One region of the Alteromonas sp. H02 genome, then DNA from elsewhere that is predicted to be linked to it. Evidence: predicted binding sites of a transcription regulator. Region 1 holds the regulator's gene; the other holds the start of a gene.

What was found. Region 1 encodes FliA, which starts transcription of late flagellar genes. Its sites were predicted from a motif close to CTAAAGNTNNNNNNNNNNNNGCCGATA; they were not measured.
Region 2: a site for FliA is predicted at 4,072-4,098, ahead of AC566Q_RS08705 (flagellar protein MotY). Genes of this name have one in related genera too.

Annotation. Positions count from the first base shown of each region.
Region 1 is NZ_CM185021.1:3,551,347-3,558,150, forward strand. Features, by position in the region: gene AC566Q_RS16465 (ParA family protein) at 1-87, opposite strand, end outside; gene AC566Q_RS16470 (protein-glutamate methylesterase/protein-glutamine glutaminase) at 119-1,291, opposite strand; gene AC566Q_RS16475 (chemotaxis protein CheA) at 1,319-3,574, opposite strand; gene AC566Q_RS16480 (protein phosphatase CheZ) at 3,587-4,336, opposite strand; gene cheY (chemotaxis response regulator CheY) at 4,371-4,754, opposite strand; gene AC566Q_RS16490 (RNA polymerase sigma factor FliA) at 4,799-5,527, opposite strand; gene AC566Q_RS16495 (MinD/ParA family protein) at 5,529-6,389, opposite strand; gene flhF (flagellar biosynthesis GTPase FlhF) at 6,386-6,804, opposite strand, start outside.
Region 2 is NZ_CM185021.1:1,900,850-1,907,653, reverse strand. Features, by position in the region: gene nth (endonuclease III) at 1-102, shown strand, start outside; gene AC566Q_RS08725 (RNA polymerase sigma factor) at 170-1,288, opposite strand; gene AC566Q_RS08720 (hypothetical protein) at 1,285-1,446, opposite strand; gene gloA (lactoylglutathione lyase) at 1,694-2,077, shown strand; gene glpQ (glycerophosphodiester phosphodiesterase) at 2,084-3,085, shown strand; gene AC566Q_RS08705 (flagellar protein MotY) at 3,144-3,977, opposite strand; gene rnt (ribonuclease T) at 4,231-4,872, shown strand; gene AC566Q_RS08695 (peroxiredoxin) at 4,979-5,584, opposite strand; gene AC566Q_RS08690 ((2Fe-2S)-binding protein) at 5,842-6,036, shown strand; gene AC566Q_RS08685 (TonB-dependent receptor plug domain-containing protein) at 6,059-6,804, opposite strand, start outside.

The DNA.
Region 1 (6,804 bases):
ACGCTTTGCCAGTATTCCTCCCAGAGTGACTGTCGTCGTTGTTTTGCCGACGCCACCTTTCTGATTGGCTATGGTCCAAATTTTCAACGCTTTTCTCCCGCCTGCCAGTAATTATTGATCAGGACATTTCGGTTTTAATGCATTCACCAATGTCATTAATGTCAATATTCACTTCGGCAAGTCTGTCGACCGTTACCGCCTGTGGCATACCATACACCACGCTGCTGTCTTTATCCTGCGCCCAGACCTTCGCGCCGAGCGACTTGAGTGTCCGGCATCCTTCGCGGCCATCGGCCCCCATACCGGTCAGAATGACCGCCAGGGTATCGCCACCATAAATTTGTGACAGGCTGTTAAAGGTGATATCCACACTGGGCTTGTAACCAATATCCGAAGAGTTTACCTCTTTGATCACAATATAAGCATGACCGGCGCGCTTTTCGACCTCCATTTGCTTACCGCCCGGCGCCAGATAGGCACAGCCTGCCTGCACAACCTCGCCATGTTCAGCCTCTTTGACCTGAATCTGACAGTGCTGATTCAACCGTTCTGCAAATGCATGGGTGAAGGTACCCGGCATATGCTGAACCAGAAAGATTGGAAAAGGAAATCGCGCAGGTAAATGGGTTAACACTTTTTGCAGCGCAACAGGGCCGCCGGTTGAAGCACCAATTGCCAGACACCGGTAGCGTTTGCCACTGCGCTGAACCTGCGACACCACAACCGGTTCAGCGCCATCCTGACTACCACTAAGCAGGGTTGAGCTTCTGACAAAGGTCGATCTAGGCGCATTAGACGGCATCGGTCGCGCCGGTTTAGCGGGTGCCGGCGGGGCTTTTTTCAGCAGACTGCCGGGGCGCGGCGTGGGCCGAGGTCGAAGCGATGCAACCGGAGCACGGCGCGCCAGCAAGCGCACTTTAGTTCTTAACAGCGTTGCCGCATCACTGCGATCTTTGGCGATATCCTCAAAACGCTTGGGCAGAAAATCCACCGCGCCGGCTTCCAGTGCGTCCAGCGTGGCTTTAGCACCTTCATGGGTCAGTGAAGAAAACATGATAATCGACACCGGACATTCGGCCATTATCCGCTTGACCGCTTCAATGCCATCCATCAACGGCATCTCTACGTCCATAGTGACCACATCCGGACGCAGCGATTTGACTTTTTCTACGGCTTCGCGCCCGTTGGCGGCTTCACCGACCACTTCCAGTGATCGGTCTTCGTTCAGAATATCTTTGACCCGACGGCGATAAAAGCTGGAATCGTCAACAACCAGGACTTTAAAAGCCATTCAATAACAATCCTCTTCTCTACGCCGTTACTTGATCGCTTTGCGGGCGTATCGCTTAAGCAGGCTCGGAATATCCAAAATCAGTGCAATACCACCGTCTGAGGTAATGGTTGCCCCGGCCATACCAGGCGTACCTTGCAGTAAGGCATCCAGCGGTTTAATCACCACCTCTTCCTGACCGATTAAGGCATCCACCACAAAGCCCACCTGCTTGGTACCCATTTGCACCACAACCACGTGACCTTTGTCGCGCTCAATATTTTTAGGGCCACGGATCAGCCATTCGCCAAGGAAAAACAAAGGGATCGCCTTAGAACGCACTATCATGGTTAACTGACCATCAACGGTATTAGTCTTTTTAATATCCATGTTAATGATTTCGCTAACCGCGCCCAGCGGTAACGCAAAGGTCTGTTTGCCTACCACGATCATCAATGTTGGCAGAATCGCCAGCGTCAGCGGTACCTTGATTTCAAGGCGGGTACCACGACCAAGCTGTGAATCAATATTCACGGTACCGTTGAGTTGGTTGATCTTGGTTTTCACCACGTCCATACCAACGCCACGGCCAGAGATGTCACTGATTTCCGTTTTGGTTGAAAACCCTGGCGCAAAGATCAGATTAAACGCTTCAACATCTGACATACGCGCTGCCGCATCGGCATCGAGCACGCCGCGGGAAATCGCAATGTCTTTCAGCTTGTCAGGGTCCATCCCCTTACCGTCGTCTTCGATGACCAGTAAGATATGATCCCCTTCCTGAGACGCTGACAACTTAACTTTACCCATGCGGGGTTTGCCGGCTGCCTGACGGTCATCGGGCATTTCGATACCGTGATCCACTGAGTTTCGCACCAGGTGAACCAACGGATCGGCCAGTGCCTCTACCAGGTTTTTATCCAGATCGGTTTCTTCGCCTTCCAGTTCAAGAGTAATTTCTTTCTTCAGGCTACGCGCCAAATCCCTTACCACCCGGGGGAAGCGACCAAATACTTTCTTGATTGGCTGCATGCGCGTTTGCATTACAGCCCCCTGCAGGTCGCCAGTCACAACATCCAGGTTAGCAATGGCCTTGGACATTGATTCATCGTTAATGCTAATGCCCAGACTCAGTAGTCGGTTACGCACCAGTACCAGCTCACCAACCATATTCATAATCTGGTCAAGACGGCGGGTGTCCACCCGTACCGTTGTTTCTGGCTGTGGCGCAGCAGGTGCAGCTTTTTTCTCTTCTTTTTTGGCAGCAGGTTCGGCTGCTTTAGCCGTTGCAGCCGGCTTACTTTCGGCTTTGGCTGGCGCAGGCGCCTTAGCTGCCGGTTTGGCCGCTGGCGTTTCGGCTTTAGCCGGTTCGGGTGGCTTGTTTTCGACTTTTACCCGTGGCTTCTCAGCCGGTTTGTCTGCTTTGGGTGCGCCAACACCCGGACCTTTACCCTGACCATGTAATTGATCGAGTAAGGCTTCAAATTCGTCATCAGAGATTTCTTCATCGCCTGCCGACTCTGCGGCCGGAGCCGGACTGGCCGGTGGCGGGGTAGCAGGTGCAGCAGCTTCGCCGCCAAACTGGCCCTTACCGTGTAACTCATCGAGCAGCGCTTCAAACTCATCGTCGGTAATGTCTTCCTCACCGCCACTGCTGGCTGTAGGCGCAGGTGTTGGTGTAGGAGCCGGAGCTGGCGCTTTAGTGGCCGATGCGCCCGGTGCTCCACCGGTGCCATGCAGTTCATCCAGCAACGCTTCAAACTCATCTTCTGTGATGTCTTCAATCAGCTCTGCTGGGTCTTCTGTAGCAGCGGTATCTTCTTCCAGTTCGAACGTTTCTTCTTCTACAACAGGTTCGGGTTCGGCAACGGGCGCTTCTTCCTGAGTGTCGCCAAAGATATTTTCTCCGGGTGTTTCGGGATTACTGAGTTTATGCAGTGTTTCAACCAGCGCCGCGTCAGCCGGTTCCAGCGGCTCGCGCATTTTGACCTTTTCAAACATCTCGACCACAACGTCGGTGGCTTGCAGGATAGTATCCATGAGCTCCGGCGTAAGAGAACGCTGGCCATTGCGCATAACGTCAAAAACGTTTTCCGCACCGTGGCAAATCTCGACCAGTTCGGTCAGTGACAAAAATCCGGCACCACCTTTTACCGTGTGATAGCCCCGGAATATAGCATTGAGAAGGTCCTTATCCTCTGGATTGTTCTCCAGCTCGACTAACTGCTCCTGGAGTTGCTCAAGAATTTCTCCGGCTTCAACCAGAAAATCCTGCAATATATCTTCATCGACATCAAAAGACATGTATCCGCTCCCCTAAAAACCCAGGCTGGATAAAAGGTCATCCACATCATCCTGGCCAGACACCACATCGTCGCGCGATTCGGCATCAATAATTGGCCCTTCAGCAACAATTGCTTTTTCGACCTTCGGCTGCGATGTTTTGGCAGCTTTTGTCACTTCTGCTCCGCCGAACACAGTAAGCATGTGGACCAGACTGTCTTCTACTTCTTTAACCAGCTCTATTACGCGCCGGATAACCTGACCGGTTAAGTCCTGATACCCTTGCGCCATCAGCACTTCGGTGAGTAGCCCCATCATCTTATCGGCATCTGTCAACGAAGACTCAAGATGTTTATCCAGGTCAAGACACATGGATTTAAATTCGTCGAGTTCGATTTCGCGGTTCATTAATTTTTTCCACTCAGGCATCAGACTGTCTAATTGCCCTTTCATGGTTTCCACAATCGACATGCTCTGTTCAACAGCATCCATTGTAGTATTAGCCGCTTTTTCGGTTTCTTCAATAACGTAGGTTAATCGGGTTTGCGCATCCGGGATATCTTCGTTTGCCAAACCGGCAATCCGTTCATCCAATTGAAAATTATTTAATGAGTCGTGCAGCTGACGGGTAAGCTTACCCACCTCAGCGAATAATTCGACAGACTCTTTCATGGTGACAGCGTCAAGCAGGGCATTAGCAGAATCGGTATCACCTTCTTCCAGAAAGGTAACCAACTGCTTCGCTTCATCCAGCGTAATGGGGACTTTCTTATTTTCAGTCATCCAGTTGTCCTCGGCGGTTAAACACGTTACTGGATTAACCTAAACGTTCAAAAATCTTTTCTAGTTTTTCTTTTAGTGTAGCGGCAGTGAACGGTTTAACTACGTAGCCATTAACACCCGCCTGGGCGGCTGCTACGATTTGTTCCTTTTTCGCCTCGGCAGTCACCATCAGTACCGGTAGATGCTTCAGGCTATCGTCAGCACGAATCGCGCGCAGCAGGTCGATCCCCTGCATGCCAGGCATGTTCCAGTCGGTTACTACAAAGTCAAAGTCGCCCTGCTGCAGCATTGGCAGCGCAGTACTTCCATCATCGGCCTCCTGAATATTGGAAAAGCCGAGATCTTTGAGTAAGTTTTTGATAATACGTCTCATCGTAGAAAAATCATCTACCACGAGAATTTTCATATTCTTATCCAAAATTGCCTCCAGTGAGGATAGTCATATTGTTAGTATAGTTAATGTTACTCACCAGTCTGCCAGGACCGCATGCGCGCTTTAAGTTTTAACATCGCCTGGCTGTGAATTTGACTGACCCGTGATTCACTTACCTCGAGAACCTCGCCGATTTCCCGCAGGTTTAATTCTTCGTCATAATACAAGGATAGTACGATCGCTTCACGTTCTGGTAATGTAGTAATAGCATGCGCCAGCGCTTTTTGAAATGAACCTTGCATTAAATCTTCCAGCGGTGAATCCGTGCCCCGCGACTCATCCGTCGCTATCACGTCTTCAGACACGCCTAAGTCTTCAATACCAACCAGTTTGCCGGCATTGACCTCTGATAACATCTGGTGGTATTCGGGCAGCGACACATTGAGTTTAGCAGCAATGTCAACATCCCGTGCATCCCGCCCGGTTTCACGCTCTACCTGGGAGATCGCATCAGAAATGGCCCGGCCGTTCTTATGGACCGACCGGGGTGTCCAGTCACCCTTGCGAATTTCGTCCAGCATGGCACCACGGATGCGAATTCCGGCAAACGTTTCGAAACTGGCTCCTTTACTGCCATCAAAGTTTTTCGCCGCCTCAAGCAGGCCAATCATACCGGCCTGGATCAGGTCATCAACAATTACACTGGCTGGCAGCCGCGCCATTAAATGGTGAGCAATACGTTTAACTAAAGAAGCATGTCGCTCAACCAGCTGCGCTTTATCGGTTTGTTGTTTGTACGCTGCAGCTTTGCTATTCACGCTATCTCCCTGCCACCTTCGACGCGATCAATTGCTCGACGAAGAACTCAAGGTGTCCGCCAGGCTGCGCCGGGATAGGCCAGGTCAGTGCTTTTGTAGCCAGTTGACCAATGGCGACCGATGCCGGAGATGATGGGAATGCATCAACAATGGCGGTTTGTTTACGAACCGCCCGGCGAATATTTTCATCAAAGGGGATAGTTGCCACTAATTCCAACGCCACGTCGAGGAAGCGACCGGTAACTTTCGACAACTTACTGAACAACTCCTGCCCCTCACGCACGTCCCTGACCATGTTAGCCACTATCTTAAAACGGAAAATGCCGTGATCGCGGTTAAGGATCTTGATAAGTGCGTAGGCATCAGTGAGTGAGGTGGGTTCGTCACATACCACTACCAGAATGTCCTGGGATGCTCTTGAAAAGCTCAGCACCATGTCAGAAATACCCGCGGCCGTATCGACAATAAGCACGTCGATTTGCGAACGCAGTTCACTGAATGCACGAATGAGCCCCGCATGCTGAGTGGGCGACAGCTCGGTCATCGACTGGGTACCGGAGGTCGCCGGGGCAATTTTGATCCCATGCGGACCGGTTACCAGTACTTCGTCAAGCGTGCATTCGCCGGACAACACATGAGACAGATTCTTCTCTACGCGTAATCCCAGCATCACGTCTACGTTGGCCAGGCCAAGGTCTGCATCCAGAACCATGACCTTTTTGCCCTGTTTTGCCATTGCAATAGCGGTGTTCAGAGTAACGTTGGTTTTCCCTACTCCGCCCTTTCCGCCAGTTACGGCTATTACCTTGATTAATCGTGATTGATTCATCTTTCGTAAGCTACTCGCCTGGTCTTCAATCATACTGCCTGTGCTGTGTTTACATCGGAACTGCTATTAGTATGATTCAAACCATACTTTTTATAAAGCTTTGCTGCTAAAGAGATTATAGATTTTGCATTAGCAACATGAATATCCTCAGGCACCTGTTGGCCATCGGCAACATAACTGACTGGCAACTGCGCTTCAATTACATTACTGATCACCTCACCTAAACTATAGCACTCATCCAGCTTAGTGATGATACATCCTTGCAAATCAATACTCTTATAGGCATTTATTATGTGCTTAAGTGTAGCCTGTTGCGTGTTACCCTGCACAACTAAATAGTTTTTTACCTGCTGACCGCTCACCTGGCCGAAGGTAGCCAACTGACTGATCAGGCGACTATCGCGCTGACTAAAGCCTGCGGTATCAATCAGTACCAGGCGTTTATTAC
Region 2 (6,804 bases), 1.7 Mb from region 1:
CTTATCCTGCACGGACGCTACACCTGTACCGCCCGCAAGCCTCGCTGTGGCTCATGCATTATTGAAGACTTGTGTGAATTTAAGGACAAGGTGGACGACTAGTTCCGGCACCTCGTTTGTACTCAAAAGGGGTCATTCTTCTGGCTCTGAGCCTGTTACGAGCGGCCGCCTACAAACGGCCGCTACCTATCAGCCCGGCTATCATACCGGTGAAGCCAACTATCAGCGCGCCATAGAGCCCGATATTGCCCCAGCAACGCTGCCAAAAGGCCTGACGCTCTGATTCAGCGGATAGCGGTTTACTGCCGAACAGGTCATACATTATAACCCGTTGCATTTTCTTGGTCTGCACACTTAAACCACCCGCAAATAGAGTATAAGCCAGCACCGGCATCACCCAACCGGTGGTTAACTCATAAGCCCCGGCCAGTAACACGCCGCTTATCAGTAGCCAGATGACGGTGATTTTGCGCAACTGTTTAAGGCGCACTTTCTGACTCTCGATGGTCATATTCTTCAGTGGTAACCGGGTACTCCAAAACACACTCAAGGCCCCCAGTAAAGAGGCAAAGAAAGCACCGCTTAGCAGTATTTTCATCACACCAGCACCGCCAGATTTCGCTAACACGGTTCCACCAGTGGCCTGGGCAGGCGCGCTGACACTGGCTCCGGCCAGCAATATGGAAGTAATAGTTAACGTCGGCGCGGTGGTTAAAATAAGCTGACCATAGCGGTCCAGCAAACTGGCTTTTAAGGCTTTGCGTGCCCGGCTTAGCCGCTGGCGAACCAGCTCCGGTGACACCGAGAGTAACTCAGCCACCTGACTGGCAGACTGGTCTTCCCGGTAATACAGCAACACCATTTCGCGACTTTCTTCAGGCAGCTCATCGACCACTTGTTTAAGGATCAATCCGGTTTGTTCGCGGTTCAGGCTGGTCTCTGGCGGCAATTCGTCATCACAATAAGCGGCGAACAAGGCATCCGCCTCCTCACCACCCACACGGTCTGCCAGGCGATTATCGCGCAGGTAATTATAGGCCGCGTAGCGCGCCGACTGACGGACCCAGGGTAAAAAACTGGCCGCATTTTTGAGCGTGTGCAGCTTTTGCCAGCAACTGATAAATACCTGCTGGGTAATTTCCTCGCTGGCATCAAGATCGCGGGTTATCGACAGTGCAATGCTGGCTATGGTATTACGGCTGGCCGCCACCAGCCGGTTAAATGCCGATTCATCGCCGCGCTGCGCGGCAATCACATCGTCACTTGAAATCACGCTTTGTGCAGTCATTCTTTTGCTCCATGCTGTTGTTCATTGTACCCACTATGCAACGATTCGCCGCCTGCAGCATTGCTATTGGCAGACCAAATCGCCACCACAATAGCCACAATTACACCAAACGAGCGGGTACGGGTGTTGTTACATAACCTTCTCAGCGATTTCTTCATCAGAGTATCTTCCTTATTTAACCGTGTTTATTAAAGAAACCGCTTCCACCAAAAGTGTGACAGATAATTAAAAATAATGTCGAAACGCGCTTTTTACTTAGTCAGGCTTTCAAACCAGCTATTTAGCCCGCTGGTCACAATTTACTTTAATCTGCCAGGCAGATTAATTACAGTGCCACAATAAACTTTGTCACTGTCATACTGTTGAAAAACAGCTGAATTATATTGCCTGATTAAGGAGCTTTTTATGCGAATGTTACACACCATGTTACGGGTTAAAGACCTGGATACTTCCCTGGCGTTTTATGTTGATACCATGGGCATGAAGTTACTGCGTAAAAGCGAGAATACCGAATACGAATATACCCTGGCATTTGTAGGTTATGCCGATGAGTCGGAGCAAGCAGTCCTGGAATTAACTTACAACTGGGGAGATAACGAGTACGACCTGGGCAATGCCTATGGTCACGTTGCCTTTGCCGTCGAGGATATCTATGCCTTTTGCGAACAGCTGGAAGCAAAAGGTGCGGATGTTTATCGCAAACCGGGGCCGGTAAAAGGCGGTAAAACCGTGATTGCCTTTGTTCGCGATCCTGACGGTTATGCCATTGAATTAATTCAACCTGAGTAACCTTTTGTGTTAAACGTCTCTGTAAAAACACTGCGAATCCTGTCACTGACCGCTCTGGTGTCATTTCAATCCATGGCGTTCGATATCATTGCTCACCGCGGCGCGTCGGGTTACCTGCCTGAGCATACGCTGGCGTCCACGGCCATGGCTTACGCCCAGCAACCAGACTACATTGAGCAGGATCTGGTGATGACAGGCGATGGCCACCTGGTGGTGTTACATGATATTCATCTGGAAAGGGTTACCAATGTAGAAACGGTTTTCCCCATCCGACACCGCGAGGACGGGCGTTATTATGCGCTGGACTTTACCCTGTCTGAACTCAGGTCACTAAACGTCCACGAACGCACCGATGCAAAGGGTAAACAGGTCTACTCAAATCGTTATCAGGGCAACGGTCCGTTTTCTGTTGCAACGTTTGAGGAACATATCAGCACAATCCTTTCTCTTAATGCTACTACCGGTGGATCCGTGGGTTTGTACGCTGAAATCAAATCGCCTGCCTGGCATCGGGAACAGGGCGTAGATATCAGTAAAGCGGTGCTTGAGGTATTACGTGAACATCATCTCGATGATGTCAGCGCCAACATCTACATTCAGTGCTTTGATTTTGCTGAAATTAAACGTCTGAGAGAGGAACTTGGGGCCGAGGTAAAACTAATACAGCTGTTGGCAGAGAACAGCTGGAACGAAACCCCAACAAACTATGATAAATTAAAAACACAGGAAGGTATCGAAGAGTTATCCCGTTATGTTCAGGGTATTGGACCATGGCTTGGTCATGTCACCCGGTATGAGGGTGGCAAACCCACGACTGAGTTAACCCCCTGGATCGAAACCGCAAAACAACAAGGCCTGTTAATTCATCCCTATACTTATCGTACAGATGCTTTACCGCCAGGGATAAGTGCAGATCAGTTACTGATGCTGATCATAAAAAAATGGCAGTTTGACGGGCTGTTTACCGACCAGGTTCCGCCGGTAAAGCGCTTTTTACAAAGCCAGTAACCACGACCCTGTAAAAAAGCCGCGAAAGTTATCGCGGTTTTTTTATGCTTCAACAGATTCAGGATTTTGCCATCCTGACCACTACCCTGCGGTTCGTTGCCCGCGACTGACTGGTGGTATTGGGCGCAATATGCCGTTTCTCACCATGCCCGGTTATTTCGATGCGATCCTCACCTACGCCTAAGTCGGTAAGGAAATTTTTTACTTCGTTAGCGCGTTTTACCGATAGCTGCTGGTTATTCCAGGAGCCGCCGTAGCTATCGGTATAGCCATCAAGCAGCACCAGTTCCAGTTCGTTATCCTCACGCAAATAGTCGCCTATCATTTGCAGGCGTCGTTTGGAATATTTGGACAACTCGGTAGAGTTTTTCTCATAGCTCAGCACTGTGTAGCTGATGTCGTCAAAACTGTATGGCAGTAAATTGGCCACACAGCTGACAAACTCCTGATACACCGGCGCAAAGTTACTGGCGTTAAGGCCTACGGCAACCTTATCATTCGGGTTGTACCAGTCCTGATAATAAATGGTTGGCCAAAACCCTTTTTCCAGCTCGCTAAGCATGGTCCAGGCGGTATCTTCGGGCAAGTCACCATCGTACTGGGTGCGCAAGGTCATATCGGCAATTTGCCGGGCCCTGACGCCGGGCATCCACTTCGGGGGCACCGCATAAACTGCGGCCGTGCCAAATTTCTTAGGCAGCAGATTCATATCCAGCACAAACTCCATATTGAGCTGCTTGGACGCTTCACTGGTAAACTGGGCTTCACCGTATCCGGGTAATGCATGACTGAGAGTGCAGCTTAGCCGGGTTTGCTCACTAAGTTGCCACTGTGAGCTTTCTACCGTTGAATGGTACTGACGCAGCGATGCCTGCACAGGCGTAGCAGCCATCCCCAAAAATCCAATGGAAAATGAAATAAGCGAAACCGATTTCAACATGTATAGCCTCAGCAATCGATAAACCTGTTAACCTTCGTCTCTATCTTATCGTCAACGAACAATAAAAGTTTAGCACCGGGTAGATAGTCAGCGCTAATATTGACATAATTCCGCCCCTGATGAGAACTTTGTTTGATTATCCGAACACTGGGTCCATCCGCCATTACCGTCAGGTTTACTATTCAACCACCAGATATAGAGTGATATGTCACAAACAATTCCCCCTTTGTCACAACGCTTCAGAGGCTACTTTCCGGTTATCATTGATGTCGAGACTGCGGGCTTTAACGCCACCACCGATGCCTTATTAGAAATTGCCGCCGTGACTCTGAGCATGGACAGCAATGGCATGTTAGCGCCAGCCGAAACCTTTCATGCGCACATTACACCGTTTGAGGGGGCAAACCTGGAACAAGCTGCACTCGATTTTAATGGCATCGATCCTGACTGCGCTTTACGTGGCGCAATCAGTGAAGATGAAGCGATGAAAGGTTTATGCAAACATATTCGCAAGCTGCAGAAAGCCGCGGACTGCCAGCGCAGCGTAATAGTGGCGCATAATGCCACGTTCGATCAGGGTTTTGTGAATGCGGCGATTGCACGTTGCAATATTAAACGTACGCCATTCCACCCATTTGTTTCATTTGACACCACCACACTCGCCGGGCTTGCTTTAGGGCAAACCGTATTGGTAAAGGCCTGTCAGGCCGCCGGCATCAGCTTTGATCAGAACGAAGCCCATTCCGCCCTTTACGATGCCGAAAGAACTGCCGAATTGTTCTGCTATATCCTTAATCGCTATGCCAGTCTGGGCGGCTGGCCATTACCCGCACCAGACGAAAACTAAGTTTAGTAATTAGCACTATAGCCGTAAGTCAGGGATCGTCTGAGCTAAAAAATCAAAGCAAAAAAAAGAGGCACCGGAGTGCCTCTTTTCGTTAATTAAATCGTGATTAAAGTTCTTCTGACTTCTCAGACAGATACTTAGCAACACCTGCAGGGCTTGCGTCCATACCCGCTTTACCTTCAGTCCAGCCAGCCGGGCAAACTTCACCGTGCTCTTCGTGGAAATCCAGCGCATCAACCATACGTAACATTTCATCGATATTACGACCTAAAGGCAGATCGTTAACTACCTGATGGCGTACCTGACCTTCTTTGTCGATCAGGAAAGAACCACGGAACGCAACACCTGCTTCCGGATGCTCAACGTCATAGGCCTGACAAATTTCGTGCTTGGTGTCAGCAACCAGCGTGTATTTAACCGGCCCGATACCGCCTTCATTTACAGGGGTGTTACGCCATGCGTTGTGCGAGAACTGAGAATCGATTGATACACCGATAACCTCAACGCCACGCTTAGTGAATTCTTCGTAACGCTTATCAAAAGCAATCAGTTCTGACGGACATACAAAGGTAAAGTCCAGTGGATAGAAAAAGACAACTGCTTTTTTGCCTTTAATGGCTTCGCTCAGGGTAAAGCTGTCAACAATTTCACCACTGCCTAACACGGCTGCTGCAGTAAAATCCGGGGCTGGACGTCCAACAAGTACGCTCATATCTATTCTCCATTTTCATTATGTGAATGGCAGTAGTTGTGATCTATATCACATCAGTATCTGCTGCTGCCTGATATAGTGAGTGCAATAAATGAAAATACAATTGACGTTACAGACTTTTTTAAACTCATCAGACCAGATGGCCTGTATATTTCCTCAATATGTGACCGAACCATCATAAATCTGCACAAAATATTTGCAATAACCTCAAATAACAATTATTATCATTTGCATATTGTTATTGGAGTTTATGTTTTATGTATGTCTGCATGTGTTACGGTGTAACAGATACCGCGATACGCAAAGCGGTAACCGACAGTGGCGTTGGCAATATACGTGATCTGCGTGAACAGCTGCAATTGGGCTCGCAATGTGGCAAATGCATACAAATGGCCCAACAGGTCATCGACTCGACAATCATTAACGAAAGTTTATTTAAGGACGTTGGCTAACGTCCTTTTTTGTCCCACATTTTTACCAACCCCCTATAAACGCAATAAACCCATAACGCCCATCAAATCCCCCCGGACTCGTCGACGGGTATTTCGCTCCGGCAACAAAGCGATGTGGATTTAATTCAGGCTGGGTATTAAAGACATTATTGATCCCCATCGTTAACTTCCAGTCTTCTGCAAGTTTATAGGACCATCGCGCATCCATAGTGAAACGCCCTGGCGCTTCGATATCGTAGCCGGCCGAAGCGTCGAGATGATCTTCATAAAAGGCACCAAAATAATGAACTTGCCAGGCTAACTGGTGCGCACCGAATGATTGCGTCAGGCTGATGTTAGCCCGGTAAGCTGGCAGGTTGTCCTCGAGCATTCTGATCCGCTGGGTTGTGAGATTTACGGCGCCGTCCCGCTGCTCGTAATCCTGAGCGGTCACACGGATCACCTGGGTATCAGTCCAGTTTAACGTGGCTAATAACTGATGCTGCCAGCCCTGCCAGTCGAACTGCCAGTTAAACACCAAGTCCAGCCCCCGGGTGCGGGTATCAAAATCATTGGTGAAAAACTTCGCGCTGCGATACGTTTCAGCCTCTTCAAACCCCTGTTCAAGTAATAGCCCGACGGTTTGTTCATCCAGTTCTATGGCCGACGTTGTGCTGATACGATCCGCTAAATAGATCTGATAGAAATCCAGTGTAAGTTGCGCAGCAGGCGACAGACTGGCCATCAGGCCCACACTAAAATTAACCGATTCTTCCGGCGTTAATTCGC